One region of the Kitasatospora sp. NPDC006697 genome, then DNA from elsewhere that is predicted to be linked to it. Evidence: riboswitches for the same ligand, from Rfam matches in the RefSeq annotation. Region 1 holds a riboswitch; each other region holds the start of a gene.

The links. Region 1 has a riboswitch for thiamine pyrophosphate ahead of thiO (glycine oxidase ThiO). Riboswitches for the same ligand answer to the same signal wherever they lie in the genome.
Region 2: it holds a riboswitch for thiamine pyrophosphate, as region 1 does, so the genes downstream of both, ACFYNO_RS06580 (purine-cytosine permease family protein) here and thiO (glycine oxidase ThiO) in region 1, are expected to answer to the same signal.
Region 3: it holds a riboswitch for thiamine pyrophosphate, as region 1 does, so the genes downstream of both, thiC (phosphomethylpyrimidine synthase ThiC) here and thiO (glycine oxidase ThiO) in region 1, are expected to answer to the same signal.

What each region holds. Positions count from the first base shown of each region.
Region 1 covers NZ_JBIAGU010000001.1:602,369-613,998, reverse strand. Annotated here, with positions in the region: gene ACFYNO_RS02725 (anthranilate synthase family protein) at 1-244, opposite strand, end outside; gene ACFYNO_RS02720 (class II 3-deoxy-7-phosphoheptulonate synthase) at 533-1,867, shown strand; gene ACFYNO_RS02715 (bacterioferritin-associated ferredoxin) at 1,989-2,261, shown strand; gene bfr (bacterioferritin) at 2,295-2,777, opposite strand; gene ACFYNO_RS02705 (sulfite oxidase-like oxidoreductase) at 2,983-3,612, shown strand; gene pknB (Stk1 family PASTA domain-containing Ser/Thr kinase) at 3,641-5,566, opposite strand; gene ACFYNO_RS02695 (thiazole synthase) at 5,643-6,440, opposite strand; gene thiS (sulfur carrier protein ThiS) at 6,443-6,652, opposite strand; gene thiO (glycine oxidase ThiO) at 6,649-7,803, opposite strand; TPP riboswitch at 7,795-7,907, opposite strand; gene ACFYNO_RS02680 (NAD(P)/FAD-dependent oxidoreductase) at 7,985-9,175, shown strand; gene ACFYNO_RS02675 (Rv2175c family DNA-binding protein) at 9,192-9,560, shown strand; gene thiE (thiamine phosphate synthase) at 9,557-10,213, shown strand; gene ACFYNO_RS02665 (polyprenyl synthetase family protein) at 10,264-11,370, opposite strand; gene metF (methylenetetrahydrofolate reductase [NAD(P)H]) at 11,494-11,630, shown strand, end outside.
Region 2 covers NZ_JBIAGU010000003.1:304,300-315,929, forward strand. Annotated here, with positions in the region: gene ACFYNO_RS06570 (ATP-binding protein) at 6-683, opposite strand; gene ACFYNO_RS06575 (glycerophosphodiester phosphodiesterase) at 922-1,752, opposite strand; gene ACFYNO_RS06580 (purine-cytosine permease family protein) at 1,817-3,181, opposite strand; TPP riboswitch at 3,174-3,323, opposite strand; gene ACFYNO_RS06585 (S1C family serine protease) at 3,572-5,350, shown strand; tRNA gene ACFYNO_RS06590 (tRNA-Ser) at 5,412-5,499, shown strand; gene ACFYNO_RS06595 (hypothetical protein) at 5,605-6,402, shown strand; gene ACFYNO_RS06600 (FAD-binding oxidoreductase) at 6,463-7,842, shown strand; gene ACFYNO_RS06605 (hypothetical protein) at 8,157-8,489, shown strand; gene ACFYNO_RS06610 (DMT family transporter) at 8,644-9,600, opposite strand; gene ACFYNO_RS06615 (glycoside hydrolase domain-containing protein) at 9,750-10,676, shown strand; gene ACFYNO_RS06620 (nuclear transport factor 2 family protein) at 10,768-11,172, opposite strand; gene ACFYNO_RS06625 (zinc-binding dehydrogenase) at 11,200-11,630, opposite strand, start outside.
Region 3 covers NZ_JBIAGU010000003.1:1,308-7,301, forward strand. Annotated here, with positions in the region: gene thiC (phosphomethylpyrimidine synthase ThiC) at 47-1,864, opposite strand; TPP riboswitch at 1,860-1,994, opposite strand; gene ACFYNO_RS05240 (hypothetical protein) at 2,141-2,362, shown strand; gene ACFYNO_RS05245 (SPFH domain-containing protein) at 2,550-4,028, shown strand; gene ACFYNO_RS05250 (VC0807 family protein) at 4,119-4,838, opposite strand; gene ACFYNO_RS05255 (DUF5326 family protein) at 5,051-5,251, opposite strand; gene tenA (thiaminase II) at 5,440-5,994, opposite strand, start outside.

The DNA of each region.
Region 1 (11,630 bases):
CGCGCTCGCGGATCTGCCGGTAGGGCACCAGGGCGAGCAGGTCGTGCCGCGGGCGCCCGTCGGCCGGGGCCCCGCTCCGCACCGGCAGCTCGGCCAGCGTCTCGTACCGGCCCACCTCGCCGATCAGCAGTTCGACGGTGTCCGGGGCGTGCCGCGGGGTGCGCCGGTGCAGCAGCGCGAAGGCGGGCGCACCGGGCGCGGTCAGGCGGGCGAGCAGGTCGGCGGCGCCGGTGATGCTGGTCACGTGCGGCCTCTTTCCGAGGGAGAAGGGCTGCTCAGCGGGCGGATCGCCGGGTCCTGGAACGCCGACGGCCGCCCGAGGGCGGCCGTCGTGTCGTCTACTGGGAACGCGCGAGCAGTGGGCCACCTCGGGGGATGGTCCACCACCAGGAGTAGGTGTGCGGCGCGGTCATGGGAAGGACGATAGCGGATCAGCTCTTCAGGCGAACCGGTTCCCGAGAATTGTCCAGCTCTTGTCTCACTAGCCGATCAGGAGACGTGTTCCGCGCCGCGCACCCCGTAGCCTGGCACCGTGACCGCATCGAATCTCCACTCCTGGCAGTCCCTGCCCGCGGCGCAGCAGCCTGAATGGCCGGATCCTGAGGCGCTGCGCTCCGCCCTTGCAGAGCTCGCTTCGTATCCGCCGCTCGTCTTCGCCGGCGAGTGCGACCAGCTGCGCGCCCGGCTCGCTGCCGTGGCACGTGGTGAGGCCTTCCTGTTGCAGGGCGGCGACTGCGCCGAGGCCTTCGACGGTGTCTCGGCGGAGCACATCCGGAACAAGCTCAAGACGCTGCTGCAGATGGCCGCGGTGCTGACCTACGCGGCCTCGGTGCCGGTGGTCAAGGTCGGCCGGATCGCCGGCCAGTACTCCAAGCCGCGCTCCAAGTCGACCGAGACCCGCGACGGCGTGACCCTGCCGGTCTACCGGGGCGACTCGGTGAACGGCTTCGAGTTCACCCCCGAGTCCCGCCGCCCGGACCCGGAGCGGCTGAAGCGGATGTACCACGCCTCCGCCTCCACGCTGAACCTGGTCCGCGCCTTCACCACCGGCGGCTACGCCGACCTGCGCCAGGTGCACGCCTGGAACCAGGACTTCGTCCGCAACTCCCCGGCCGGCCAGCGCTACGAGCGCCTGGCCAAGGAGATCGACAAGGCGCTGTCCTTCATGAACGCCTGCGGGGTGGCCCCGGAGGAGTTCAAGACGGTCGAGTTCTACTCCTCGCACGAGGCGCTGGTGCTGGACTACGAGACCGCCCTGACCCGGGTGGACTCGCGCACCGGCGAGCTCTACGACGTCTCCGGCCACATGGTCTGGATCGGCGAGCGCACCCGCCAGCTGGACCACGCGCACATCGAGTTCGCCTCCAGGATCCGCAACCCGATCGGCGTCAAGCTCGGCCCGACCACCACGGTGGACGAGGCGCTGACCCTGATCGAGCGGCTGGACCCGAACCGCGAGCCGGGCCGGCTCACCTTCATCACCCGGATGGGCGCGGGCAAGATCCGCGACCACCTGCCCACCCTGGTGGAGAAGGTCACCGCCTCCGGCGCCCAGCCGGTGTGGATCTGCGACCCGATGCACGGCAACACCTACGAGGCGGAGACCGGTCACAAGACCCGCCGCTTCGACGACGTGCTGGACGAGGTCAAGGGCTTCTTCGAGGTGCACCGCGCGCTCGGCACCCACCCGGGCGGCATCCACGTGGAGCTGACCGGCGACGACGTCACCGAGTGCGTCGGCGGCGGCGACGAGGTGCTGGTCGACGACCTGCACCAGCGCTACGAGACGGCCTGCGACCCGCGGCTCAACCGCAGCCAGTCGCTGGACCTGGCGTTCCTGGTCGCGGAGATGTACCGGGAGCACTGAGCCCCCCTGGTGTGACGAAGGCCCTGTCCCCGATCGGGGGCAGGGCCTTCTCGTACCCGCGCGGGCCCGGGTAAGGTAAGCCTTAGCTCAGTGTCGCCCGTACCACCTGGGAGAGTCCGCGATGTACGTCTGCATGTGCCATGCGGTCACCGAGGACCAGGTGAAGTCGGCGATCGACCAGGGGGCGAACTCGCCCCGGCAGATAGCCCAGGGCTGCAAGGCCGGGACCGACTGCGGCTCCTGCGTCCGGCGGATCCAGGCCCTGCTCGGCGAGCACGGCGGCCGCCCGTGCCCGACGGCGCGGCTGGCCGCCAGGCTGGGGCTGGCCGACCCCGAGGCGGCGGAGCAGCGCAACGCGCCCGCGCCGCTGGCCGGTCCGCGCCGGATCGCCTGACCTGCTGAGGACCGGGCCGGGTTCCTCCCGGGGTCAGCTCTCCTCGGGCTGCTCGACCAGGGTGGAGAGGTAGAGCGCCTCGCCCAGCTTCTCGACCAGCGCCAGCTGGGTGTCCAGGTAGTCGATGTGCTGCTCCTCGTCGGCCAGGATCGCCTCGAAGACGTTCGCCGAGGTGATGTCGTTCTTGGCTCGCATCACCACGATGCCGCGGCGCAGCCGGTCGATCGCCTCGGCCTCCACCTGCCGGTCGGCCTCGAACATCTCCTTGACCGTCTGGCCGATCCGGACGTGGAAGAGCCGCTGGTAGTTCGGCAGCCCGTCGAGCAGCAGGATCCGGTCGGTCAGCACCTCGGCGTGCTTCATCTCGTCGAAGGACTCGTGCCGGGTGTACCGGGCGAGCTTGGTCCAGCCGAAGTTCTCCTGCATCTTCGCGTGCAGGAAGTACTGGTTGATCGCGGTCAGCTCGGCGGTGAGCTGCTCGTTCAGGAACTCGATGACCTCGGGGTCGCCCTGCATGGGTGTGGCCTTCCTGGGCTGCGCCGGACACTCTGGTGGGACGCATCCTGGCACCGTGGCGGGTGATGGTTCCAGTAAGTTCACACTCACCCCGGTAAGTGTCGGATTGCCCGATTTACCGGTGACTCCCGCGAACGGAGGAGCGCGCGCCGACCGCTGAGGGGCGCGCGGCCTGCGGCGCCCGCCGTCTGTCACCATGGGAGCCATGGGTCAGTCCGAGCAGGAACCGCAGCAGCCGACTGACCCCAGGCTCCCCCCGGGCCAGCGCGTGCAGCGCGGCTGGCCGGTCCTGCACTACGGCCCGATCCCCCGGTTCAAGCCGCTGACCTGGGACCTCCAGGTGTTCGGCGCCACCGCCTCGGGCGACAAGCAGAGCTGGGGCCACGAGGAGTTCCACCGGCTGCCGCGCAGCACCGTGCGGGCCGACTTCCACTGCGTGACCAGGTTCTCGATGCTGGACAACGAGTGGAGCGGGGTCGCCGCGAGCACCCTGCTGGAGCTGGTCCCGGCGGACCCGGCGGCCACCCATGTGATGGTCTGGGCCGAGTACGGCTACAGCGCCAACCTGCCGATGGCCGAGTTCGCCGATCCCCGCACGCTCCTCGCCACCCACCACGACGGCGAGCCGCTGACCGCCGAGCACGGCTTCCCGGTCCGGCTGGTGGTGCCGGGCCGGTACGCCTGGAAGGGGCCCAAGTGGGTCCGGGCGGTGGAGTACATGACCGCCGACCGCCGCGGCTTCTGGGAGGAGCGCGGCTACCACAACCTGGCCGACCCCTGGCGCGAGCAGCGCTACGCCCACCAGGAGGAGCCCGGCGACGGGCCGCTCAGCTGAGCGGCCCGCCCCTCGCCCGCCGAGGCCGTCAGAACTTGATGGTCACCGTGCTGCCCTTGGGCGCCATGGTCCCGGCCGAGGGCGACTGGTCGGAGACGTTGCTCAGGCCGAAGAAGTTCAGCCCGGTGCTGCGCACCTTGAAGCCGGCCGCGGTCAGCGCCTTGGTGGCGTCCCCCTCGCTCATCCCGGTCACGCTGGGCACGGCCACCGGTTGCGGTCCCTTGGAGAGGGTGAGCGTCACGGTGCTGCCGGGCGCGGCCGGGCCGGTCGGGCTCTGCGAGGCCACCGAACCGGCCGGCACGGTGTCCGAGAAGGCCTGGTCGGGCGCCAGCGCCGCCTTGAAGCCCGCCGCCGTCAGCGCGGCCTGCGCCTGGTCGGCCGACTGCCCGGTCACGTTCGGCACCGGCACCGGCTGCGCGCCCTTGCTGACCAGCAGCGAGACCGGGGTGTTCACCGCCAGCTGCTGCCCGGCCGCCGGGTCGGTGGAGATCACCGAGCCGGCCGGCACCGTCGCGCTGTAGTCCTCACGGCTGTCGCCCGGGGTCAGCCGGGCCGTGGAGAGCAGCTGCTTGGCCTGGTCCAGCGGCTTGCCGCTGACGTCCGGCACCGCGATCCGCTCCGGGCCCTTGGAGAGCACCACCTTCACCGCGTCGCTCTTGCGGACCTTCTGCCCGACCCCGGGATCGCTGCTGATCACCTGCCCGGCCGGGACGGTCTCGCTGAACGCCTGGCTGAAGCTGGCCCGCAGCCCGGCCCCGCCCAGGGTGCTCGACGCCTGGCTCTGGGACTGCCCGAGCACGCTCGGCACCGTCGCGTACACCGCGCCGGAGAGCAGGTAGGTGGTGACCGCCACCACCGCGACCACGGCGGCCAGCACCCCGCTCCAGAGCACCGGGCGGCGGCTGCGCCGGAGGCGGGCCGGGCGGGGCGGCGGCGGCTCGTCGTAGGGGCGGCTGGGCAGCAGCCGCTCGCGGCGCGGGGTCAGCACCGCCGTCCGGTCGTCCACCGGCAGCGGCGGCAGCACCGAGGTGGCCTCGCTGCTGCCGAACCGGGCGGCCGGGCGGTTGGAGGCCGGCGGCTCGGCGTCCAGCTGGGCCGGCGTCAGGCCGCGGCGCAGCCGCTGCAGCGCGGCCAGCAGTTCGACGGCGTCCCACGGCCGGGCCTCCCGGTCGCGGGCCGTGGCGGCGGCGACTATCGCGTCCAGCTCCGGCGGCAGGCCGGGCACCGAACGGGACGGCGGCGGCACGTCCTCCTCCAGGTGACGGTAGATCACCTGCATCGGGTTCTCGCCGGTGAACGGCTTGCTACCGGTCAGCAGCTCGAAGAGCAGGATGCCGGCCGCGTAGACGTCCACCCGCTGGTCGGTCGGCCCGGTCGGCTGGATCTGCTCGGGCGCCAGGTAGGAGACCGTGCCCATGATCACACCGGGCGTGGTGGTGGTGACCGCCGCGCCGGCCCCGGCGGTGCTCCGGACCAGGCCGAAGTCGGCCACCTTGACCAGGCCGCCGTCGGTGATCAGCACGTTCTCCGGCTTGACGTCCCGGTGCACCAGGTGCGCCCGGTGCGCGGCGCCGAGCGCGGCCAGCACCGGCTCCAGCACGTCCAGCGCGGCCCGCACCGAGAACGCGCCGCGGTCCGCCAGCACCTGGCGCAGCGTCCGGCCCGGCACGTACTCCATGGCCAGGAAGGCCGTGCCGCCGTCCGCGTTCTGGTCGAAGACGTTGACCACGTTGGGGTGCGAGAGCCGGGCCACCGCCTTGGCCTCGCGGATGAACCGCTCGGCGAACTCCGGGTCGGCGGCGAACTGCGGGTGCATCACCTTCAGGGCCACCACCCGGTCCAGCCGGGTGTCGGTGCCGCGGTAGACCGTGGCCATGCCGCCGACGGCGATCCGCTCCTCGACCAGGTACCGGCCGTCGAGGAGCGTTCCGATCAGGGCGTCGTTCACCGTCATGTCCACTCGAAGGAGTGTAGGGGTGGGCGGAGCACGGTTGGGTGTAGCGCCTGTCATGGTTGTGCACCACGAGCCGTCAGAAGGCGGGCCGCTCCCGGTGGTCCAGGTCGGCCCGGCCGGCCATCGCGGAGGAGGCCTCGGCGTGGAACCGGCGCGGGATCCGGCCCGCCCGGTGGGCCAGCCGGCCCGCCTCCACCGCCTTGCGCATCGCCTCCGCCATCAGCACCGGCTGCTGCGCCCGGGTGACCGCCGAGGCCAGCATCACCGCCGCGCAGCCCAGCTCCATCGCCAGCGCGGCGTCCGAGGCGGTGCCCGCCCCCGCGTCCAGCACCACCGGCACGCCGGCGCCCTCCACGATCAGCTGGAAGTTGTGCGGGTTGCGGATGCCCAGGCCGGAGCCGATCGGCGAGCCCAGCGGCATGATCGCGGCGCAGCCCACGTCCTCCAGCTTGCGGGCCAGTACCGGGTCGTCGTTGGTGTACGGCAGCACGGTGAAGCCGTCGTCCACCAGGGTCTCGGCGGCGTCCAGCAGCTCGATCGGGTCGGGCAGCAGGGTCCGCTCGTCGGCGATCACCTCCAGCTTCACCCAGGAGGTGCCCAGCGCCTCGCGGGCCAGCCGGGCCGTCAGCACGGCCTCGCCGGCGGTGAAGCAGCCGGCCGTGTTGGGCAGCACCCGGATGCTGTTGCGGGTCAGCACGTCCAGCACCGAGCCCTGGGTGCCCGGGTCGACCCGGCGCATCGCCACCGTGGTCAGCTCGGTGCCGGAGACCTGCAGCGCCTGCTCCAGCACCTCCAGGCTGGGGGCGCCGCCGGTGCCCATGATCAGCCGGGAGGAGAAGGCGGTGTCACCGATCAGGAACGGGTCGTCAGCCATGGTCAGCCTCCCTGGACGGCGGTCAGGATCTCCACCCGGTCGCCCGCGGTGAGCGGGGTCCGCGGCCAGCTGCCCCGCGGCACCACCGTCTCGTTGAGGGCGGCGGCCACGCCGGACGGGGCGGTGCTCAGCTCGGCGACCAGCTCGGCGAGGGTCGCCCCGGCGGGCACCTCGCGGGGCTCGCCGTTGACGGTGAGGGGGATCAGGCTCATTGCGGGCTCCTGGCGAAGCGGCTGGGGGAGAACGGGGCGGCGAGGGCGGGGACGGCGCCGGTCGCCAGCGTCTCGGCGAGCAGGTCGGCGGTGACCGGGGCGAGCAGCACGCCGTTGCGGTAGTGGCCGGTGGCGGCCAGCAGGCCGGGCAGCGCGGTGGGGCCGAGCAGCGGGGCGTTGTCGGGGGAGCCGGGGCGCAGCCCGGCCGAGGTCTCCACCAGCGGCAGCTCGGTGATCCCGGGCAGCAGCTCGTGGGCGTCCCGGAGCAGCTCGTAGACGCCGCCCGCGGTGACGGTGGTGTCGTGGCCCTGCTCCTCGGTGGTGGCGCCGACCACCAGCTCGCCGTCGGCCCGGGGCACCAGGTAGAGGTGCCCGCCGCGGACCACGGCACGCAGGTTGCGGGAGAGGAACGGACCGAAGGCGGGCGGCATCCGCAGCCGCAGGATCTGCCCCTTGACCGGGCGCACCGGCGGCAGCACGCCCTCGGGCAGGCCGGGCAGCAGGTGGCTGCGGCAGCCTGCGGCAAGCACGGTGCGGCCGGCGGCCAGCCGCTCGCCGGCGTCGGTCAGCACCCCGGCCGCCCGGCCGTCCTCGACCAGCAGCTCGGCGGCCGCGGCCCGGTGCAGTCGCACGCCGGACCGCTCGCAGGCGGCCAGCAGGGCGGTGAGCAGCCGGCGGCCGTCCACCTGGTGGTCGTCGGCCACATGCAGGCCGCCGCGCACGCCCGGGGCCAGCATCGGCTCGAGCTTGCGGGCCTCCCGGCCGGTCAGCCACCGGGAGTCCAGGCCGAGCCGCTGGTGGAAGGCGTGCAGCTCGCCCAGCTCGGCCTTGTCGTCGGCGTCCAGCGCCACGGCCAGGGTGCCGGTGGCCCGGTAGCCGGTCTCCAGGCCGCCGCTGGCCTCGGCGAGCTCGGCGCAGAAGTCGGCATAGCGGACGTTGGAGGCGATGCCCAGGCGCAGCAGCGGCTCCTCGCCGTACTGCAGCTCGGTGACCGGGGCCAGCATGCCGGCCGCCACCTGCGCGGCACCGCCGCCGGGCACCGGGTCCAGCACGGTGACGGCGAGCCCGCGCTGCGCCGTCCGCCAGGCGGTGGCGAGGCCGATGATGCCGCCGCCGACCACCAGCACGTCGGGCACGGGAAGGCGTGCCAAAGCGATTCTCCCTTCGCCGGAATGACCCGGATCAGGTTCGGACGGTCGCGGGCCGCCGCAGCCCGCCTCTCAGCCCGGTGCGCCGGGCTCCCGTGAGGACAGCCCCACCATAACGCCGGGTGACTTCTCCCCTGTAGCCGCTCTCGAGGGCCGGAACGAGGGTGCTCGCTACAGTGGCCGGGTGACGGATCAGCGAGCAGTGATCATCGGCGCCGGACTGGCGGGGGCACAGTGCGCGATCGGGCTGCGGGAGGGCGGCTGGACCGGCCCGGTCACCCTGGTCGGGGCCGAACCGCACCGGCCCTACGACCGGCCCCCGCTCTCCAAGGGCGTGCTGTCGGGCGAGATCGAGGGCACCGAGTTCGAGCTGGACTGGGAGCGGCTGGACGTCGAGCTGCTGCTCGGCCGCACCGCCACCGGCCTGGCCCCCGGTGAGCTGGCCACCGACGCCGGCCCGGTCGGCTACGACCACCTGGTGATCGCCACCGGCGCCGCCGCCGTCACCCTGCCCGGCGCCGTCCGCGCCCTGCGCACCGTGGACGACTCCCGGGCGATCCGCGCCGAGCTGCGGCCGGGCCTGCGCCTGGTGCTGGTGGGCGCCGGCTGGATCGGCGCCGAGACCGCCACCGCCGCCAAGGCCCTGGGCTGTGAGGTCACCGTGCTGGAGGCCGCCGCCGCGCCGCTGGCCGGGGCGCTGCCCGCCGAGCTGACCGCGCCGATGGTGCGCTGGTACGCCGAGGCCGGGGTGGACCTGCGGCTCGGCGCCCGGGTCGCCGCCGTCGAGCCCGGCGCCGTCCGGCTGGCCGACGGCACCGAGCTGGCCGCCGACCTGGTGGTGGTCGGCATCGGCGCCCGCCCCGACACCCGCTGGCTGGCCGGCAGCGGCCTGGAGCTGGACCGCACCGGCGCCGTGCTCGCCGACGACCGGCTGCGCACCTCGCTGCCCGGCGTCTGGGCGGCCGGCGACTGCGTCAGCTACCCCTCGGCCCGCTCCGGCGAGCGGATCACCGTGCAGCACTGGGACCACGCGCTGCGCTCCGGCCGGGCGGTGGCCGCCGGGCTGCTCGGCGCCGACCAGCCCTACGACCCGGTGCCGTACTTCTGGTCGGAGCAGTTCGGGCGGATGGTGCAGTACGTCGGCCGGCACCGCGACGGCGACGAACTGCTCTGGCGCGGCTCGCCGGACCAGCCCGCCTGGACGGCGCTCTGGCTGCGCGAGGGCGCGCTGAGCGCGGTGCTGACCGTCGGCAGCCCGCGAGATTTCGCCCAGGGGAGGCGGCTGGTGGAGCACGGCACGCTGATCGATCCGGCGCTCGCCGCCGACCCCGCGGTGCCGCTCAAGACGGCGGTTGGTGCGGTCGCGGCCGGATAGGTGGCAGGCTGGTGCCGTGAGTAGTGAGACGCATTCGACTGTTGAGCAGCTGGTTACCGAGTGGCTGTACCTCCCGGACATCTCCGAGCGCTGGGGTGTGGTGGTCACCGAGGTCCGCCAGATGGTCAAGGACCGCAAGCTGATCGCGGTGCGCCGCGGCCCGAACAACGCGCTGCAGGTGCCGGCCGCGTTCATCGACGACGACGGCCCGGTCAAGCACCTGGTCGGCACCCTGACCGTGCTGCGGGACGGCCGGTTCAGCGACGAGGAGATCCTCGAGTGGCTCTTCACCGAGGACCCGTCGCTGCCCGGCAGCCCGATCCAGGCACTGCGGGAGAACCGCGGCACCGAGGTGAAGCGCCGGGCCCAGGCGCTCTCGCTGTGACGGCGGGCCAGGAGTACCGGGCGGCGCTGGCCGACGCCCGGCTCTACCTGTGCACCGACGCCCGGCGCGAGCAGGGCGACCTGCCGGAGTTCCTGGACGCGGTGCTGGCCGGCGGCGTGGACATCGTGCAGCTGCGGGACAAGGGCCTGGAGGCCCGGCAGGAGCTCGAGTACCTGGAGCTCTTCGCGGCCGCCGCGGCCAAGCACGGCAAGCTGTTCGCGGTGAACGACCGGGCCGACGTGGCGCACGCCGCCCGGCCCCAGGTGCTGCACCTGGGGCAGGACGACCTGCCGGTGCCGGCCGCCCGGGCGATCATCGGGGCCGACCCGGTGATCGGGCGGTCCTGCCACGCCGAGCCGGAGGTGGCCGCGGCCGCCGTCGAGCCCGGTGTGGACTACTTCTGCACCGGCCCGGTCTGGCCGACCCCGACCAAGCCGGGGCGGCCCGCGCCGGGCCTGGGCCTGGTGGAGTACGCGGCCGGGCTGGGCACGGAGCGGCCGTGGTTCGCGATCGGCGGCATCGACTTGGGGAACCTGGACCAGGTGCTGGCGGCCGGCGCCCGGCGGGTGGTGGTGGTCCGGGCGATCACCGCCGCGGACGATCCGGGAGCCGCCGCGGCCGAGCTGGCCCGGCGGGTGCGGGCGGCGGGCTGACGGTCCACGGAGGGCTGACGGCGGGTCCGGTGACCCGCCGTCAGGCAGTTCTAGTACCGGCGGACGGTGGCCGCCTCGGCCAGCGCCAGCAGGGTCCGGCGGGCCGTCTCGTCGGCCAGCGGCGCGGCCGCCAGGGCCTTCAGCGACTCGGCCATCAGCTGTTCGATCCGCTCCTCCACCCGCTCGGCCGCCCCGCTGGCCGCGACCAGGTCGCGCAGCTCGGCCACGTCATCCGGGGTCAGCCCCGGGGCGCCGAGCCGCTGGTCCAGCCGGGCCGCATCGGCCGGGCCCAGGCCGCGCAGCGCCAGTGCCACCAGCAGGGTGCGCTTGCCCTCGCGCAGGTCGTCGCCGGCCGGCTTGCCGGTGACCGCCGGGTCGCCGAAGACGCCGAGCAGGTCGTCGCGGAGCTGGAAGGCCTCGCCGAGCGGCAGGCCGAAGGCGCCGTAGGCCGCCACCAGCTCCTCGTCCGCCCCCGCCAGCCGGGCGCCCACCTGCAGCGGGCGCTCGATGGTGTACTTGGCCGACTTGTAGTGCAGCACGGTCCGGGCCCGCTCCAGCGCCCGGTCGTCGGTGGAGTCGCCGGCCACCGGCTCCAGCACGTCCAGGTACTGGCCGGCCATCACCTCGGTGCGCATGAGGTCGAAGACCGGCTTGGCGGCCAGCACCGCGGCCGGCTCCAGGCCGCAGCCGACGAAGAGCTCGTCGCACCAGATCAGCAGCAGGTCGCCGAGCAGCACCGCGGCCGCCGCGCCGTACTGCTCGCGGTCGCCGCGCCAGCCCTGCTCGCGGTGCAGCGCCTCGAACCGGCGGTGGATCGAGGGCAGGCCGCGGCGGGTGTCGCTGCGGTCCATCAGGTCGTCGTGCACCAGGGCGCTGGCCTGCAGCAGCTCCAGGGCGGCGGCCGCGCCGGCGATGCCCTCGCCGTCGGCCGGGCCGCCGGCGCCGCGCCAGCCCCAGTAGCAGAAGGCCGGGCGCAGCCGCTTGCCGCCGTCGAGCAGGAAGTCGCGCAGGGCGTCCGCGGCCGCGACCAGGTCCGGGGAGATGGCGCTGAGCTGCTGGTGGCGGCCGGCCATGAACCGGGCGAGCGCGGCGTCCACCCGGGTGCGCACCGCCTCGACGTCGAGGGGCAGCGCGGGGGCGGGGCTGGGCGGGGTCACAGGGGCCCTCCGGAGTCACATGAGTATGGGAGTCAGAATATCGGACTGGTGTTTCTGGACATTTGGTCTCAGTTTCTGGACAGCGTTTGTCCGGGCGCCTCCTCCGGCGGATAACCTGCGGACATGGCACTCGGCGTCCCCTCCACCAGAACCGACCACGCGGCCACGGTCCGCGAGCTGTTGGCGGCCGGCCGGCGCTCCTTCTCCTTCGAGTTCATGCCGCCGCGCACCGAGGCCGCCGAGCACAAGCTCTGGTCGGC
Region 2 (11,630 bases), on a different contig from region 1:
CCCCGCTAGGCGGACCGGCGGTGCTGCGGCTCGGGCTCGCCGTCGTGCGCCGGGAGCGCGGCCCAGACGGTCACCTCGCCGGGTGCGTCCCGCACGCCCCAGTCGGTGGCCAGCTGGCCGACGATGCTCAGGCCGCGTCCGCCCCGGGCGGTCAGCGAGGGCCGCGCCGGCAGCGGACGGGTGGCCGCGCCGCCGTCGGTGACCTCCAGGGTCAGCACCCCGTCGGTGTGCATCTGCCAGCGCACCAGGATGCCGCCCAGGTCCTCGGTCAGCTCCTCGCCCGACGGGCGGGCTCCGTCGGACGGACGGGCCCCGTCGGAGGGACGGGCACCGCCTGCCGGACGGGCCTCGGCCGCCGAATGGGCGAGTTCCGGACGCAACGTCAAATCCGCGCCATTCGCCGGGAATTCCGCCGTGCTCCCGACCGGTTCTCGAGCGGACTTGTCCGCCGAGTTCTCCCCCCCGGCCAGATCCAGCAATGGTGCGAGCGGCCTGGCATAACGACAGGAATTGCTGAGCAGTTCGGAAAGGATCAGAACCGCGTCGTCGATCACCGACGCGGGGACCGCGCGGTCGCCCAGGTCCCGGCGGAGTCGGCGTCGGGCTGCCCCGACGCTGGCCGGACCGTGCGGCACCGCCATGGTCGATGAAGTCGGCACTTCGCGCGCCACCATCAACGCCACCCCCGGACCTCCTTCAGCGTTCGCCGAGGGATGGATGCCCCGACGGAATGCGCCGGAAACGGGAACAGGTGCTTGCGGTGCGTCAATTGTGAAGTCATCACCGCAGGACAACTCGCCCGCGACCCAGTGTACGCAAAAGGTGATTATCCGCTCACGCTGCGTCAGAGGACGGCGGCCCCGCGACAAACCGCCGGACCGGATTCCGCCCGATGGAATCCGGATGCGCCCCGGCGTGCGCTCAGCGCCCGAGCTGGTCGAGTACGGCGCGCGGGCGATTGGTGATGATCGCCGACACCCCGAGCTCCAGGCACAGCTCCACGTCGGCCGGCTCGTCCACCGTCCAGACGTGCACCTGGTGCCCGGCCGCCCGCAGCGCCCGCACCAGGCCGGGGCGGCGGCGCACCAGCTCGATGCCCGGGCCGGCCACCACCGCCCCGGCCGGCAGCCCGCCGCTCGGCCAGAGCCGCAGCGCCGCGGGGTGCTCGAAGAGGAAGACCCGGGGGAAGGCGGGTGCGGCCCGGCGGACCCGGCCCAGCGCCAGCCCGGAGAAGCTCATGATCCGGGCGTGCGGCCGCTCCGGGTCGCCCTCGCCCGGGCCGACCGCGCCGGCGACGCCGAACCGCTCGAGCATCGCCACCAGCTCGGCCTCCACCCGGCCGCGGTAGCGCACCGGGTGCTTGGTCTCGATCGCCAGGTCCACCCGGCGCCCGGCGTCCGCCACCAGCCCCAGCAACTCGGCCAGGGTCAGCACCGGCTGCGGCTCGGGCTGCTCCGGGTGCTTCCAGGAGCCGAAGTCGTAGCCGCGCAGCTGCTCCAGGGTGAGCGTGGAGACCACCCGGCGGCCGCCGTCCGAGACCCGGGCGATGGTCCGGTCGTGCACGCAGACCAGCTGCCCGTCGGCGGTCACCCGGACGTCGCACTCCACCGCGTCCGCGCCCTCCGCCAGCGCCCGCCGGTACGCCGCCAGGGTGTGCTCGGGCAGCGCGGCGGAGGAGCCGCGGTGGGCGACCACCTGCACCTGCTCGGCGGTGCGGGAGCGGTCGGGGGCGGAGAGGTCCGGAGTCGTCACGCCCCCACCCTAGGGGGCGAAGATGACCGGCGTCCGACGCCCACCCCAACCCCGAGTGCCCAGGTCAGGCCTTGGGCAGGGCCCTGCCGAGGGCCAGCGTGGCCAGGCCCGCGACCAGGAAGGAGAAGAGCGAGGCCGAGGTCCACTCCTGCGGGGTGAAGTGCACCAGCGACTGCAGGCCGGTCCAGAAGCCGCTCCAGCCCTTGATGCCGGTCGGCGCCAGGAACTGGTAGGTGGCGAAGCCCAGCGCCCACGGGAGCAGCAGCAGCGGCCGGGAGGGCGCCTGCTGCCCCATGTCCCAGCCGCGCCGGCCGCGGCCGAGGAAGTAGTCCACCGCCAGCACCGCGAGCAGCGGCACGAAGACCGAGCCGATCAGGTAGAGGAAGTTGGAGTACCAGTCGGCGAACTGGTCGATCTGGCTGGCAACCACCGTCACCAGCAGGCCGATCCCGCCGGTCAGCAGCCGCCGGTCCACCCGGGGGAAGAGGTTGTGCAGCGACATCGCGGTCGAGTACACGTTGGCGAAGGACTGGTCCGCCTCGCGCAGCACCAGCACCAGCAGGAAGGCCCAGCCGGCCGCCACCCCGGTGAACGAGCCGAGCAGGTTCCGCGCGTCGCCCTGCGACTGCAGCAGCGCGATCAGGCCCAGCCCGTAGCACCAGACCTGGGCGACGGTGTAGCCGCTGAAGGTGCCCCAGAACGCGGACCGGGCGGTCCGCGAGTGCCGGGTGTAGTCGGCGGCCAGCGGCACGAAGGAGACCGAGACGGCGATGATCGCGTCGGTGGCGGAGAGGAAGCCGTGCCAGTTGCCCCGGCCCGGGTTCGGGATGTGGTGCCGGCCCAGCTGCACGGTGAAGTAGACCATCGCGATGCCCACCCCGATCGCCACGTACTTGCGCAGCGCCGCGATCGAGCCGAGCGGCCAGATCGTCAGCGCCGTGGTCAGCGCGCCCGCGGCCAGCACGAAGAGCCAGTGCCAGCCGCCGGTGCCGACCACGGTCTGGGCGCCGCTGGAGATTACCAGCAGCTCGTAGATGCCCCAGCCGACGCACTGCAGCACGTTCAGCACGGTCGGCAGGTAGGAGAGCCGGGTGCCGAACAGGCCGCGCAGTACGGCCATCGCGGGCGCGCCGGTGCGGGATCCGATCAGCGCGGCCACCGCGAGCATCGCGGTGCCGATCACCGTGCCCAGCACGATGGCGGTGGCCGCGGCGGTGATCGACAGCTCCTGGCCCTGCGCGCCGAGCACGGTGGCCGCGCTGGTGAAGCCGATCAGGCTGATCCCGAGGTTGGCCCAGAGCGCGAACTGGTCGCGGAAGCCCAGCGTGCGCGGCGGTGCGGTGTCCAGCACCAGCGGCGCCTCGGGGCGGCCGTGGGACGGGTGCTCCAGCACCGTCGTGGTGGCAGGGGAGGGTGAGGCGGCCGTCATGGCGGTTGCTCCCTACGCCGGCATTACCCGGACAGGTTCCGGCGGTCAGCGCTCCCTCGCCCGCACCGGCGGCTCCGCCATGGCGTACGGTTCGATCAGCGCACTCTCAGCCTGGTGGGTCCAAGCTCCCGCGTGTCAGTTTTGGCAGCGCAAGGGTAGCCCGCCGCAAGGATTCCGCCAAGGTGGGGCAAAGCGCCGTCCGGATCGCGGGACAGCACCTTCGGTCGAGGCCGATCGAGTGGTAACCGAGGAGCCCGGGGGGAGTCGTCCGCGGCTGTCGTCGGATCCGCCTAAGGATTCTTACCAGTTCTTCAGGCAGGCCCTTACGACATCCAGATCGGGCATGGGAAAAACTATGGGCCAAGGTCCTGTCAGCGATGGAGGTCGTCCGTGAGCACCGAGCACGAGAGTGGTTCCGCCGGACCGCAGGAGGGGCTGCCCTCCGGCGGTCACGGTGAGCCGGGGGGCACTCCGGCGGTCGGTGAGACACCGGCGGTGGCGGAGTCCGCCCCGACCCTGGCATTCGGCAAGGTGACCGCCCCGGAGCCGGCCGACCGGCCGGCGGCGCCGCCGGAGCCGGCTGCCCCGGCCGGGGCGGGCGAGGAGCCCACCGCGGTGATCGAGTACATCGACGCGCCGCCGCCGGTGGCGCCGGCTGCCGCGCCGGCCGCGCCGGCCGAGCCGCCGCGCTCGCCGTTCGCGCCGCCGGCGCCGTCCGCGCAGGCCGAGGCCGCGGCCCCTGCCGCCCCCGGCTACCTGGACGCCCCGCCGCCGGTGCTGCCGCCGGCGCCGGTGCAGCCGGCCCCCGCGGCCGAGTCCCCGGCCAACCCGTACGCGGCGCCCACCGCCCCGACCGCCATCTCGGCCGGCGTCCCCGCGGCCTCCGCGTTCGGCGCCGAGCCGCATCACCCCTTCGGCGCCGGCCACCCGGTCGGCGGCGACCCCTGGGGCGGCGGCGCGGGCGCGCCGGGCGGCCCCGGCTACCCGGGCTACCCCGGCGGCGAGCAGCCGTACGGCCAGCCGGTCCCGAAGAAGAAGGGCCGCGGCGGCCTGGTCGCCCTGGTGGCCGCGGTGGCGCTGGTGGCCGGCCTGGCCGGCGGCGTGGCCGGTGCCGCGATCAAGGGCAACAGCTCCGGCTCCTCCGGCAGCGCGGGCAGCAGCCACAGCAGCACCACGGTGGCGACCTCGGGCAACACCAGCAACCGCGCGGCCGACTCGGTCGCCGGGATCGCCGCCAAGGCGCTGCCCAGCACCGTCACCATCAAGGCGCAGGGCAGCAGCGAGTCCGGCACCGGCACCGGCTTCGTCTTCGACACCGAGGGCCACATCCTCACCAACAACCACGTGGTGGCCCCGGCCCAGGGCGGCGGCAAGCTGAGCGTCAAGTTCTCCGACGGCAGCAGCTACTCCGCCTCGGTGGTCGGCCAGGCCAAGGGCTACGACGTGGCCGTGATCAAGCTGGACAGCCCGCCGTCCGGCAAGCTGATCCCGCTGCCGCTGGCCGACTCGGACCAGGTGCAGGTCGGCGACACCACGGTCGCCATCGGCGCCCCGTTCGACCTGGAGGGCACCGTCACCTCCGGCATCGTCAGCGCCAAGAACCGCCCGGTCGCCTCCGGCGACGAGGCCGGCACCCAGGTCTCGTACATGAACGCCCTGCAGACCGACGCCTCGATCAACCCCGGCAACTCCGGCGGCCCGCTGCTGAACGGCCAGGGCGCGGTGATCGGCATCAACTCGGCGATCCAGTCCAGCACCCAGTCCAGCGGCAGCGGCGGCCAGGCCGGCTCCATCGGCCTCGGCTTCGCGATCCCGATCAACCAGGCCAAGCGCGTCGCCCAGATGCTGATCCAGACCGGCACCCCGGTCTACGCGACCCTCGGCATCCTGCGCAACGACGACTACCAGGGCGACGGAGCCCAGGTGATGACCTCCTCGATCCAGGGCACCCCGGCCGTCACCCCCGGCGGCCCGGCCGACAAGGCCGGCCTCAAGCCCGGTGACGTGATCACCAAGCTGGGCGGCGTGGCCATCGACAGCAGCCCGGCCCTGGTGGCGACCATCTGGTCGCACTCCCCGGGCGACCAGGTCCAGGTCGAGTACACCCGCGACGGCAAGGCCAACACCACCTCGGTGACCCTGGGCAGCCGCAGCGGCGACACCAACTGACCCGGCCCGCCCGAACCCGGTGCACCCGGACCCCTCGGAACCGTTAGGCTGACCTCCGCCTGGAGAGCTGCCCGAGCGGCCTAAGGGAACAGTCTTGAAAACTGTCGTGGCGTGACCCGTCACCGTGGGTTCGAATCCCACGCTCTCCGCCGGAGACCGGCCCCTGACCAGCACTGCTGGTCAGGGGCCGGTGTGGTTTTCGGGCCGTCAGATCTTCAGGTGGTCTTCAGCTGAGCCTGCAAGCATGGCCCACCATGACGACTGCTCACGTACGGCCGAGTGAGCCGGTGGCACCAGGACGGCAGCTGCTCAGCAAGGTGCCCGAGGTGACCGTGCTCTTCTGGATGGCGAAGGTGCTCACCACCGGCATGGGGGAGACCACCTCGGACTACCTCGCCAACTCGATGGACCCGGTGATCGCGGTGGCGATCGGCGGGCTCGGGCTGGCGGTGGCGCTGGTGCTGCAGTTCCGGGTGAAGCAGTACGTGCCGTGGGTGTACTGGCTGGCCATCGTGATGGTGAGCGTCTTCGGGACCATGGCGGCGGACGGCCTGCACGTGGTGGTCGGGGTGCCGTACGCGGTGTCGGCGCCGCTCTTCCTGGTGGTGCTGGCGGTGGTCTTCACCTGGTGGCGCCGGAGCGAGGGCACCCTGGACATCCACAGCGTGCGCACGGTGCGCCGGGAGCTCTTCTACTGGGCCGCGGTGCTGGCCACCTTCGCGATGGGCACGGCGGTCGGCGACCTGGCCGCGCACAGCGGCGGGCTGGGCTACCTGGAGGCCGGGCTGGTCTTCACCGCCGCGATCGCGGTGCCCGCGCTGGCGTACTGGAAGCTGCGGATGAACGAGGTGCTGGCGTTCTGGATCGCCTACGTGCTGACCCGGCCGCTGGGCGCCTCCTTCGCCGACTGGCTGGGCGCGCCCAAGGAGCACCACGGCCTGGCGTTCGGCTACGGGCAGGTGAGCGCGGCGCTGACCGTGGTGATCGTGCTGGTGGTGGCGGTGCTGCAGGCGCGGCACCGGGCCGGGCGCGGGCGCGGCGAGCGGGCCTGACGGCGCGTAGGCTCCGTTCCGTCCTCAGGTCCGGCACGACCGAACGGAACGGAGCCCGCGATGACCTCGGCCGCGAGCAGTGAACTGACCACCCGGCTGCTGGCCGGCCTGCCGGAGTCCGCCGTGGTGGTGGACCCCGGGGTGACCGCCGCCTACCGCAACGACATGGCCGGGTTCTGCGCGGCCGGGCAGCCGGCCGTGCTGGTCTTCCCCACCGACGTCGAGCAGGTGCAGCACGTGCTGCGCACCGCCACCGAGCTGCGGGTGCCGGTGGTGCCGCAGGGTGCGCGGACCGGGCTGTCCGGCGGCGCCAACGCGGTGGACGGCTGCATCCTGCTGTCGCTGGTGAAGCTGGACCGGATCCTGGAGCTGGACCCGGTCGACCGGCTGGCCGTGGTGGAGCCGGGGGTGGTGAACGCCGTGCTCTCCCGGGCGGTCGAGGAGCACGGCCTGTACTACCCGCCGGACCCGTCGAGCTGGGAGTCCTGCACCATCGGCGGCAACATCGGCACCGGCGCGGGCGGGCTCTGCTGCGTGAAGTACGGGGTGACCGCCGAGTACGTGCTGGGCCTGGACGTGGTGCTGGCCGACGGGCGGCTGCTGCGCACCGGGCGGCGGACGGCCAAGGGGGTGGCGGGCTACGACCTGACCCGGCTCTTCGTCGGCTCCGAGGGCACCCTGGGCGTGGTGGTCGGCGCGGTGCTGGCGCTGCGCCCCAAACCGGCGCCGCAGTTGGCGCTGGCCGCCGAGTTCCCGTCCACCGAGGCGGCCTGCGCGGCCGTGAACGCGGTGGTGACGGCCGGCTACACGCCCTCGCTGATGGAGCTGATGGACGCCGTCTCGGTCCGCGCGGTGAACCGGCTGGCGAAGATGGGCCTGCCGGAGTCCACCAAGGCGCTGCTGCTGGTGGCCTTCGACGGGCCCGAGCGGCAGCGCGAGGTCGGCGAGGTGGCGGAGCTGTGCCGGGCGGCGGGTGCCACCGAGGCGGTGCCGGCCGAGGACGCCGCCGAGTCGGAGCTGCTGCTGGCGGCCCGCCGGCTGGCGCTGCCCGCGCTGGAGACGCTGGGCACCACGATGGTGGACGACGTCGCCGTGCCGCGCTCCCGGCTGGCCGAGATGCTGGCGGGGGTGGCCGCGATCGGCGAGCGGTTCGGGGTGGCGATCGGCGTGGTGAGCCACGCCGGGGACGGAAACACCCATCCGATCGTGGCCTTCGACGCCAAGGACCCGGAGCAGGTGGCGCGGGCCGAGGAGTCCTTCGAGGCGATCATGGCGCTCGGGCTGGAACTGGGCGGCACGGTGACCGGCGAGCACGGCATCGGAGTGCTGAAGAAGGAGTGGCTGGCACGGGAGTTGGGACCGGTCGGGCTCGAACTGCAAAAGCAGATGAAAGCACTTTTCGACCCGCTGAATATCCTCAACCCGGGCAAGCTTTTCTAGCCATTCCGAGGGGTGGCGCGCGGGGGTGGCGCGGCTCGGGGAGGCCGCCGAACGGCCTGGTCAGGTCGGTTCTCGGCCGCCGCCGGACGGTGCGGAGCCGGCTTTTGCCGGAGCGGGGTTTAGCGGGCCGAGGTCACGCGTTCGAGCGAACCGCCAGCGTCAACTCTGGCGGTTCGACGTTCCAGTGCGCACTCTTGATCTCGGCGTCGCAGCCCGCAGGGGTTCGTCTGGCCGCGAACTCCCGCACCAGTTATCCGAATTCGGCCGACCTCGGTCGGCCGGTTCGATCGCGTCAAGCTTTCTGGAGGATTTCCATGGCTCGCACCCGTACCGCCCGGATCGTCGCCGCACTCGCCGCCGCCCCGCTCGCCGCCGGGCTGCTGCTGGCCGGCGCCGGCGCGGCCTTCGCCGACAACGGAGCCGGATCCCAGGACGGTTCCAACGCCAGCGTGGTGTCCAACGTGGGCAGCGGGAACATCTTCGGCGGGGTCGACGGCAATGCCAACTGGACCCAGCAGGTGGCCACCGGCAGCGGTGCCTCGAACCAGAACAACACCCTCGGCGTGAAGGACAACTCCGGCCTGATCTGGGCCGACCAGTCCAACAAGAACGTCGACATCACCTTCGCTCCGGTCATCAAGGAGTAGTCCACCGGGGGTAGTTCGGGAGCGCGGGCACGCTCCCGGAGGTGGATGGCAGGACCGGCCGGCCATGTGGAAAGGGTCCCGTGAGCCGGAAGAAGCCGCTGGGCGGTGCCGATATCGGCACCGCCCAGCGGCTTTCCGCGAACTCGCCAAAGGTTCAGACAGACTGACGGCTCGTCAGGGTGGCTCCGGCGCTCGCCCCGACCACGCAGGCGATGCCCAGCAGCTGGGCCCAGCCGAGCAGTTGGCCCAGTACCAGCAGCCCGACCAGCGCGCTGACCGCCGGCTCCAGGCTGAGCAGGATGCTGAACACCCGGTTGGAGAGCCGGCGCAGCGCCGACATCTCCAGCACGTACGGGATCACCGGCAGCAGCAGCGCCACCCCGGCGGTGGCGGCCAGCAGCGCCAGCGGGTGTCCGGAGTGCGCCAGCCCGTGCCAGGCCTGGCCCAGCCCGAACGGGGCCAGCACCAGCGCGCCGACGGTGATCGAGACGGCCAGCCCGGCGAAGCCCTCGAAGACCGCGCCGACCCGGTTGGTGGCCAGGATGTAGCCGGCGTAGCAGCAGGCCGCGGCCGCTGCGAAGGCCAGCCCGGTGAGGTCCAGCCGGTGCCCCAGCCCGCCGCCGCCGACCAGGGTGAGCAGCACCACCCCGCCGGCCGCCAGCGCGGCCCAGGCCAGGTGGCCGAGGCGCCGGGAGAGCGCCAGCGCCACCCCGAGCGGACCCAGGAACTCGATGGTCGCCGCCGTCCCCAGCGGCAGCCGGTCGGAGGCCAGTGCGAAGAAGAGCGTCATGCCGGCCGAGAAGGCGCCGAGCAGCGCGGCCACCGCCAGGTCCCGGGCGCTGCGGCCGCGCAGCCGCGGCCGGGTGGCGGCCAGCAGGATCACCGCGGCGCAGCACAGCCGCAGGAAGGAGGTGCCGAGCACGCCCAGCGAGCCGAACAGGTGGATGGCCAGCGCCAGCCCGGTCTGTACGGCGAGCATCGCGAGCACGCAGACCACCGGCGCCGGCGCGCGCCCCAGCACCCCGCCGCCGCGGGCGGCGGTGGCGGTGGCTGCGGCGGCGCTGGTGGTGCTGGTGGCAGGCAGGGCCTGCTGGTGCTCGGTGGTGGACATCCGTCGAGTCTGACGTCAGTACCGTCCGGGTTGCAAGCGACTGTCATCTGCTGGGACGGCGGCCGAACTGGCGGCCGAACGGGTGGCCTCGGCGGCGCGTCCCGGCCCCGCTGATCCGACCGGCCGTCAGCCGCCCGCAGGCTCGAAGGATGGTCCGCTACCTGCGTACGACGGCGCTGGGCGCCGCTGCCCTCGTCCTGCTGCTGGCGACCGACGCGACCGGCGGCCAGGGCCGCGTCCCGTCCGCCGTCCGGCTGCTCGCCACACCCGTCGGCGCGACCGTGCCGCCCGCCGCCGTCCGGGCGCCGGCCCCGCTCCCGCCCACCGTGCTGGCCGACCCCGGCCAGGCCCGGCTCGCCGCCGTGCCCCGCACCGTCTTCACCGGCAGCGGCTTCGACGCCTGCAGCGCCCCCGGCCTGGACGCGATGCGCGCCTGGCGCGGCGCCTCCCCGTACGGCGTGGTCGGCATCTACACCAGCGGCAGCCAGCGGGCCTGCGCGCAGACCCGGCTGACCAGGGACTGGGTGAGCCAGGTCCGCTCGCTCGGCTGGCGGCTGCTGCCCACCCACGTCGGCCGGCAGGCGCCGTGTGCCGCGCTGCCCGCCAAGCCGGTGCGGATCGACCCGGCGCAGGCCGTGCAGCAGGGCCGGGCCGAGGCGGCCGAGGCGGTGCACGCGGCCAGAACGCTCGGGCTGGACACCGGCACCCCGATCTACCTGGACATGGAGGCCTACCAGCCGGGCAACGCGCCGTGCGCCAAGGCCGTCGTCGACTTCACGCTGGGCTGGACCCAGGGGCTGCACAAGGCGGGGTACTTCGCCGGCTACTACTCCAGCCTGGACTCCGGGATCACCGACCTGGTCGCCGCCGCCCGGGCCGGTGCCGCGCCCATGCCGGACGCCATCTGGTACGCCCGCTGGGACGGCCGCAACTCCACCGACGGGGCGGGCGTGCTCGGCGCCGACCAGTGGACCCCGCACCGGCGGGTGCACCAGCAGCGCGGTTCGGCGAAGGAGAGCTACGGCGGGGTGGAGCTGGAGGTGGACCGGGACCAGGTGGACTCGCTGGTCGGCTGAGCGCTGCTCAGGCTTGCCGAGCGCCGCTCAGGCTTGCTGAACGCTGCTCAGTCAGGCCTGCCGGGCGCCGCTCAGGCCCGCCGAGCGCCGCTCAGGCCTCCGGGAAGAGCACCCGGCCGACCATCCGGGTGTCCAGGTACTCGCGGACGCTGGTGATCCGGCCGTCGGCGACGGTGAAGACGCCCGCGCACCGGTTGTCGTAGTGCCCGCCGCCCGCGGCGGTGCCCTCGGCCAGCCACTCGGCGAGCACCTGGTCGCCGTCGGCCAGCACATTGGTCAGGGTGACCTTCGGCGCGCCGCCGGGGGCGAAGAACCGGCCGGCACCGACCAGGAAGTCGTCGACGATCGCGTCCCGCCCGGTCCACACCCGGCTCAGCGGGAGGTCGCCCGGGTACTCCCAGGTGGCGTCCTCGGCGAAGCTGTCCCGGATCACCTCCAGGTCGCCCCGGACGACGGCGTCGACATAGCGGATCACCACGGTCTTGGGGTCGTTCATCGTCTTGCTCCTTCTGCTGAGAGGCGGTCAGTTGACGGTCAGGACGGCGTTGCCGCGGATCCGGCGGCCGCGCAGGTCGGCCAGCACCTCGGGGGTCTCCCGCCAGTCCCGGACGGTGCCCAGCTCCGGATGGAGCCGGCCCTCGGCGGTGAGGCGGACCAGGGTGGCCAGGTCGGCGCCGTCCGGCTCGTCCACGTCGGCGTAGCTGAACTGCCGGATGGTGGCGCTGGTCGGGCCGGTGAGGATGTCGAAGAAGTCCAGCGTGACGGGCTGCCGGCTGGCCTGCCCGAACCAGAGCAGCAGCCCGCGCGGGGCCAGCCGCTGCAGCGCGAGCGGGAGGTCGGCGCCGCCGGTGGACTCCAGGACGACGTCGAACGGGCCCTCGGCATCGGCGACCCGGTGCACCACCTCGGCCGCGCCGAGCTCGATCAGGCGCTGCCCGCGCTCGGCGGAGGCGG
Region 3 (5,994 bases), on a different contig from region 1:
AAGCCCCCCGGCCTCCCAGCGCGGTGCCACGGCCATCCGAATCGGGTCAGTCCGCCAGGGGCAGATAGACCCGGTTGCCGTGCTCGGCGAACTCGGCGGACTTCTCGGCCATGCCCGCCAGGGCCTCGGCGTCGAACTCGGTGGCCACGGCGCTGGATCCGTCGCCGTGCTCGTCGCGGATCTTCTGACTGATCTTCATCGAGCAGAACTTCGGCCCGCACATCGAGCAGAAGTGCGCCGTCTTCGCCGGCTCCGCGGGGAGGGTCTCGTCGTGGAAGGCGCGGGCGGTCTCCGGGTCGAGGGCCAGGTTGAACTGGTCCTCCCAGCGGAACTCGAAGCGGGCCTCGGAGAGGGCGTCGTCCCAGGCGGAGGCGCCGGGGTGGCCCTTGGCGAGGTCGGCGGCGTGGGCGGCGATCTTGTAGGTGATCACGCCGGTCTTGACGTCGTCGCGGTTGGGCAGGCCCAGGTGCTCCTTGGGCGTGACGTAGCAGAGCATCGCGGTGCCCCACCAGGCGATCATCGCGGCGCCGATGCCCGAGGTGATGTGGTCGTAGCCGGGCGCCACGTCGGTGGTGAGCGGGCCCAGGGTGTAGAACGGGGCCTCGTCGCAGATCTCCTTCTGGAGATCCATGTTCTCCTTGATCTTGTTCATCGCCACGTGGCCCGGGCCCTCGATCATCACCTGGACGTCGCGGTCGCGGGCGATCCGGCCGAGCTCGCCGAGGGTCTGGAGCTCGGCGAACTGGGCCTCGTCGTTGGCGTCCGCCGTCGAGCCCGGGCGCAGGCCGTCGCCGAGCGAGAAGGTGACGTCGTAGGCGCGCAGGATGTCGCAGAGCTCCTCGAAGTTGCTGTAGAGGAAGTTCTCCTGGTGGTGCGCCAGGCACCAGGCGGCCATGATCGAGCCGCCGCGCGAGACGATGCCGGTCTTGCGGCGGGCGGTCAGCGGGACGTACCGCAGCAGCACGCCGGCGTGCACGGTCATGTAGTCCACGCCCTGCTCGCACTGCTCGATGACGGTGTCGCGGTAGACGTCCCAGCTCAGCTCCTCGGCCCTGCCGTCCACCTTCTCCAGCGCCTGGTAGAGCGGCACGGTGCCGATCGGCACCGGGGAGTTGCGCAGGATCCACTCGCGGGTGGTGTGGATGTTGCGGCCGGTGGAGAGGTCCATGACGGTGTCGGCGCCCCAGCGGGTGGCCCAGGTCATCTTCTCCACCTCCTCCTCGATCGAGGAGGTGACCGCGGAGTTGCCGATGTTGGCGTTGATCTTCACCAGGAAGTTGGTGCCGATGATGGCCGGCTCCACCTCCGGGTGGTTGACGTTGAGCGGGATCACCGCCCGTCCGCGGGCCACCTCGGCCCGGACGAACTCCGCCTCCAGGCCCTCCCGCAGCGCGATGAACTCCATCTCCGGGGTGATGATCCCCCGCTTGGCATAAGCGAGTTGGGTGACCGCGGCGCCGTCCCGGGCGCGCAGCGGGCGGCGCGGGCGGCCGGGGAAGACGGCGTCCAGGTTGCGCAGGTCGCCGCCGCGCGGCGAGGTGTGGCGGATGCCGTCGTCCTCCGGGCGGGCCTCGCGGCCGTCGTACTCCTCGACGTCGCCGCGCTGGCGGATCCAGGAGTCGCGCAGCGCGGGCAGGCCGCGGCGCACGTCGGCCCGGTACTCGGGGTCGGTGTACGGGCCGGAGGTGTCGTACAGCGGGACGGTGGCGCCGTTGGTGAGGTGGACCTCGCGGTAGGGCACCCGCAGGTCGGGGCGGCTGCCCTCGCGGTAGGCCTTGCGCCAGGCCGGGGTCGGGTACCCGGTGGCCGCGCTGCTCACGGACGTTCCGGCAGCGGACAGGCGTGCGTCATCGATGCTGGTCATCAGACCTTCTACTCCCTACGCCGGCATTACCCGGTCAGGTTCCTGCGGTCGGCGCAGCCTTCGACCCGTCCGTCGACGTGCCGGTCAGCGCCCTCTCAGCCCGGTGCTCCGAGCTCCCGTTCGGCAGGCGGAAGTGCCTGCCCAAAGACGTCCCACACGGTAGCCGCAGCTCAGCGGAGCGTCCAGTGGGCCTCGAGGGGCGGACGGCCCCCGCCCTGTCGCGCCGTCGGTGCCCGGGCGCACACTGGGGGTCAGTCACGGAACGGGGGAGCCACGATGATCGGATACACCGGCCGGGTCACCGGCAAGATCGGCGCGGGCCTGGTCGGCGAGGTGCTGGTGCACGTGCCGGAGCGGGTCGGCAGCGAGGCCTTCCTGGCCTACCTGGCGGTGCCCGGCGAGCCGCTGCCGCTCGGCACCCAGGTGGTGGTGGTCGAGTACCAGCCGCCGCGCACGGTCTTCGTCGCGCCGCTCACCCCCCTGAGCGCGGGCGGCTGACGCCGGGTCGGCACACGAACCGTCCGCGGTTCGTCACCAGTGCGTGACAACCTCCGCCGACACACCACCACCGGCTTCCCAACCGCGGAGGGCGAGGCGCAGAATCCCATTCGCCACCGCGTTCCGCGCAATCCTGCACAACCGAGCGCAGCCACGGAGCGGTGCGCCCTGAAGGGGGAACAAGCCGATGCTGATCGGCACCATCGCGGGGGCCGTCGTCGCCGCCCTCATAATCCTGATCGTTCTCTTCAAGCTCTGCTGGCGGGTCGCCGAGCCCAACGAGGCACTGATCATCTCCGGGTCCAAGCACCGCACCGAGGGCGTCGGCGAGGGGCTCGGCTTCCGGGTCGTCACCGGCCGCGGGACCCTGGTGACCCCCGGCATCCAGACCGTGCGCAAGCTCTCGCTGGACCTCAACGAGGCCGACCTGGACGTCGAGTGCGTCACCTCGCAGGGCATCCCGGTCCAGGTCAGGGGCGTGGTGATCTTCAAGGTCGGCGACGACACGGTCTCCATCGCCAACGCCGCCCGGCGCTTCCTGGACCAGCAGAAGTTCATGGGTCAGCGGGTGCACAACGTCTTCGCCGGCCACCTGCGCTCCATCGTCGGCGGTCTGACGGTCGAGGAGATGATCCGCGACCGCGAGCGGCTGACCGGCGAGACCCGGGCCGCCTCCGGCTCCGAGATGGAGAAGCTCGGCCTGATCATCGACTCGCTGCAGATCCAGGAGATCCTGGACCCGACCGGCTACATCACCAACCTGGCCGCCCCGCACGCCGCCGCCGTCCAGCGGGACGCCCGGATCGCGGCCGCCGCGGCCGACCGGGCGGCCACCGAGGCCGAGCAGGAGGCGTTCGCCCGCAAGGCCGAGGCGACCCGCAACTCCGGTATCCAGCAGGCCGGCTACCAGGCCGAGATGGACACCGCCGCGGCCCGCGCGCTGCAGGCCGGCCCGCTCGCCCAGGCCGCCGCCCGGCAGGAGGTCGTGGTCCAGGAGACCAAGGTCGCCGAGCTGGAGGGTCTGCGCAAGGAGCAGCAGCTGCAGGCCGAGGTGCGCAAGCCGGCCGACGCCCGGGCCTACGAGGTCCGCACCCACGCCGAGGCCGAGCGCGACGCCCGGATCTCGGCCGCCCAGGCGCAGGCCAAGGAGACCGAGCTGAAGGCCGGCGCCGAGGCCAACCGGGTCAAGATCGCGGCGGCCGCCGAGGCCGAGGCCACCAAGGCCCGCGGTCTGGCCAGCGCCGAGGCCACCCGGGCGACCGGTCAGGCCGAGGCGGCCTCCGCCGAGGCGAAGGGCCTGGCGGCGGCCGAGGCGGCCCGCGCGCTGGGTCTGGCCGAGGCCGAGGCGATCAAGGCCCGGGCCGCGGCGCTGGCCGAGAACCAGGAGGCCGTGGTCGCCCAGCAACTCGCCGAGAACTGGCCGGAGATCGTCCGGGCCGGCGCGGACGCCTTCGGCAACGTGGAGCACATGGTGCTGCTGAACGGCGCCGAGGGCATGGGCGAGATGTTCGCCAAGGCGCTGACCATGGGCGGCACCGGCCTCGGCCTGGCCCGCCAGCTGCTCAGCGCGATGAACCCGGGCGAGGGCGAGGGCGCCCCGGCCCCGACCGGCCGCAAGGCGGAGCGGATCCAGACCATCCCGGTCCAGGCGGACCAGGAGGGCTGAACCCGCGGCCGCCGGTGGAACAGCGGCGTCAGGCCGATCCCGCCCCCCGCGCGGGATCGGCCTGACGCCTGTTCAGGGGGCCCTGCCGGGTCAGGCGCCGGTCAGCTGCCACATCCGCTTGCTCAGCGGCCGGGTCAGCACCGTCGCCGCCCAGATGGTGCCGACCAGCAGCACGGTGGGCAGCCAGGCCATGGTGGCCAGCGGCAGGCTGTAGGCGCCGACCACCCGGGCCGCGCACTCCAGCACCAGGGCCGCACCCCAGACCAGCGAGAAGCCGCGCTCGGCCCGGCGGAAGGCGGCCGCGGCAGAGTCATTGGCGGACTCGGCGGACCCGGCGGACCCGGCGCCACCGGTGCGCAGCCCGTCGAAGGCGGCCTCGCGAGCCGCGTCGCCCTTGGTGAGGAACGGCCGCAGGCCCTCGGTCATCATCGGCCGGCCGCGCCGCACCGAGAGCAGGATGACGATCCCGATGGTGCTGCTGACCAGCCCGTCCTTGGCGATCATCAGCCGGGGGTCGCCGGTGAGGAAGGTGGTGAGCAGGCCGACCGCGTTCACCGCGAGGATCAGCGCGGCGAAGGCGTTCAGCCGGCCGGAGCGGAGCAGCCCGTAGCCGGTGCGGACGGCCGGCAGCACGCTGGAGACGATCAGCGACTGGACCAGCGGGACCCCGGCGCCGCGCGCCGCGTAGTAGGCGGCCAGCGGCAGCGCCACGTCCACCGCGAGCGGGGCGAGCGCCTGGACCAGCGGGCTGCGCCGGCGCTGCCCGGCCTTCGGCCCGGCCGCCGCGATCGGAAGTCCGACAGTGCTCATCGTCCTGGTCCCTTCCCGTGCTTCCCTGCTCCCTGCTGACGGGTTCCACACTGTCACCGGGAGCTGAGCCGCCGTCAGTGCCGACTGTCGCCGACCCGGCGTGACAGCTGTCATGCCGCCGGTCTGACAATCAGGCCGCCGGACAACGCCGAGCGCCCGCTCCCCCGGGTGCGGGGGGCGGGCGCTTGGGCGGATGGGGTGCGGGCTGCGGGTCAGCTCCTGGCGGCCTTCTTCACCAGGACCACCACGGCCGCGGCGATGCCGACCACGATCAGGATCTTGACCGCGAACCAGACGAGGGCGCTGACCACGCTGAAGATCGCGCCGATGATGTTGAAGGCGATCACCAGCAGGATGATCGGGACCACGATGTTGCGGACCCAGCCCGGCAGCGACTTCCAGATCTCAGCCATCTCGGATACCTCTTCTTCTTCGCTCGGGTCGGCTCTGCTGCCGCGCCCTCTCCGCTTCGGTACTTCGATCGTAGGAGGGCGGGGGAGCGGAAACGAGCGGATCGGCCCCCGAGAGAACCCGGATAAAGCCCTGAGGGAAACCCTTCGGGTTCGCACCGCGAACCCTCAGGCGGGACCCCCGGGACGGCTCAGACCGGCCACTCCTCGCCGCGCCAGGCGGCGTCCCAGAACATCCACTCGTACCGGGTGGTGGTGGTGAAGTGCTCCCGCACGCGCCGCCGCTCCGCCTCCGAGAGCTGCTCCCCGAGCCGGTCGGTGAGCGCCAGCACCCGGCGCACCACGGACTGGAAGGCCTCGTCGCCGTAGGTGGCGATCCAGCGGGCGTAGAGCGGGTCCGGGGAGGACTTGGCCAGCAGCTGCTCGCCGACCTTGGCGTAGACCCAGTAGCAGGGCAGCACCGCGGCCACCGCCTCGGCGAACGAGCCGCCGTAGCAGGTGGCCAGCAGGTAGCTGGTGTAGGCCCGGGTGGTCGGCAGCACCGGCTCGGCCGCGGCCCGCTCGGCGCTCTCGCCGAAGGCGTCCAGGAACTCGGCGTGCATGCCCTGCTCGGCGGCCAGCGCCCCGATCGCGTCGTCCGCGAAGGCCCGCACCTCGGCCTCGCCCGGCGCCTTGGCGGCGCAGACGGCCAGCGCCCGGGCGTAGTCCCGCAGGTAGTGCGAGTCCTGCACGACGAAGTGCCGGAA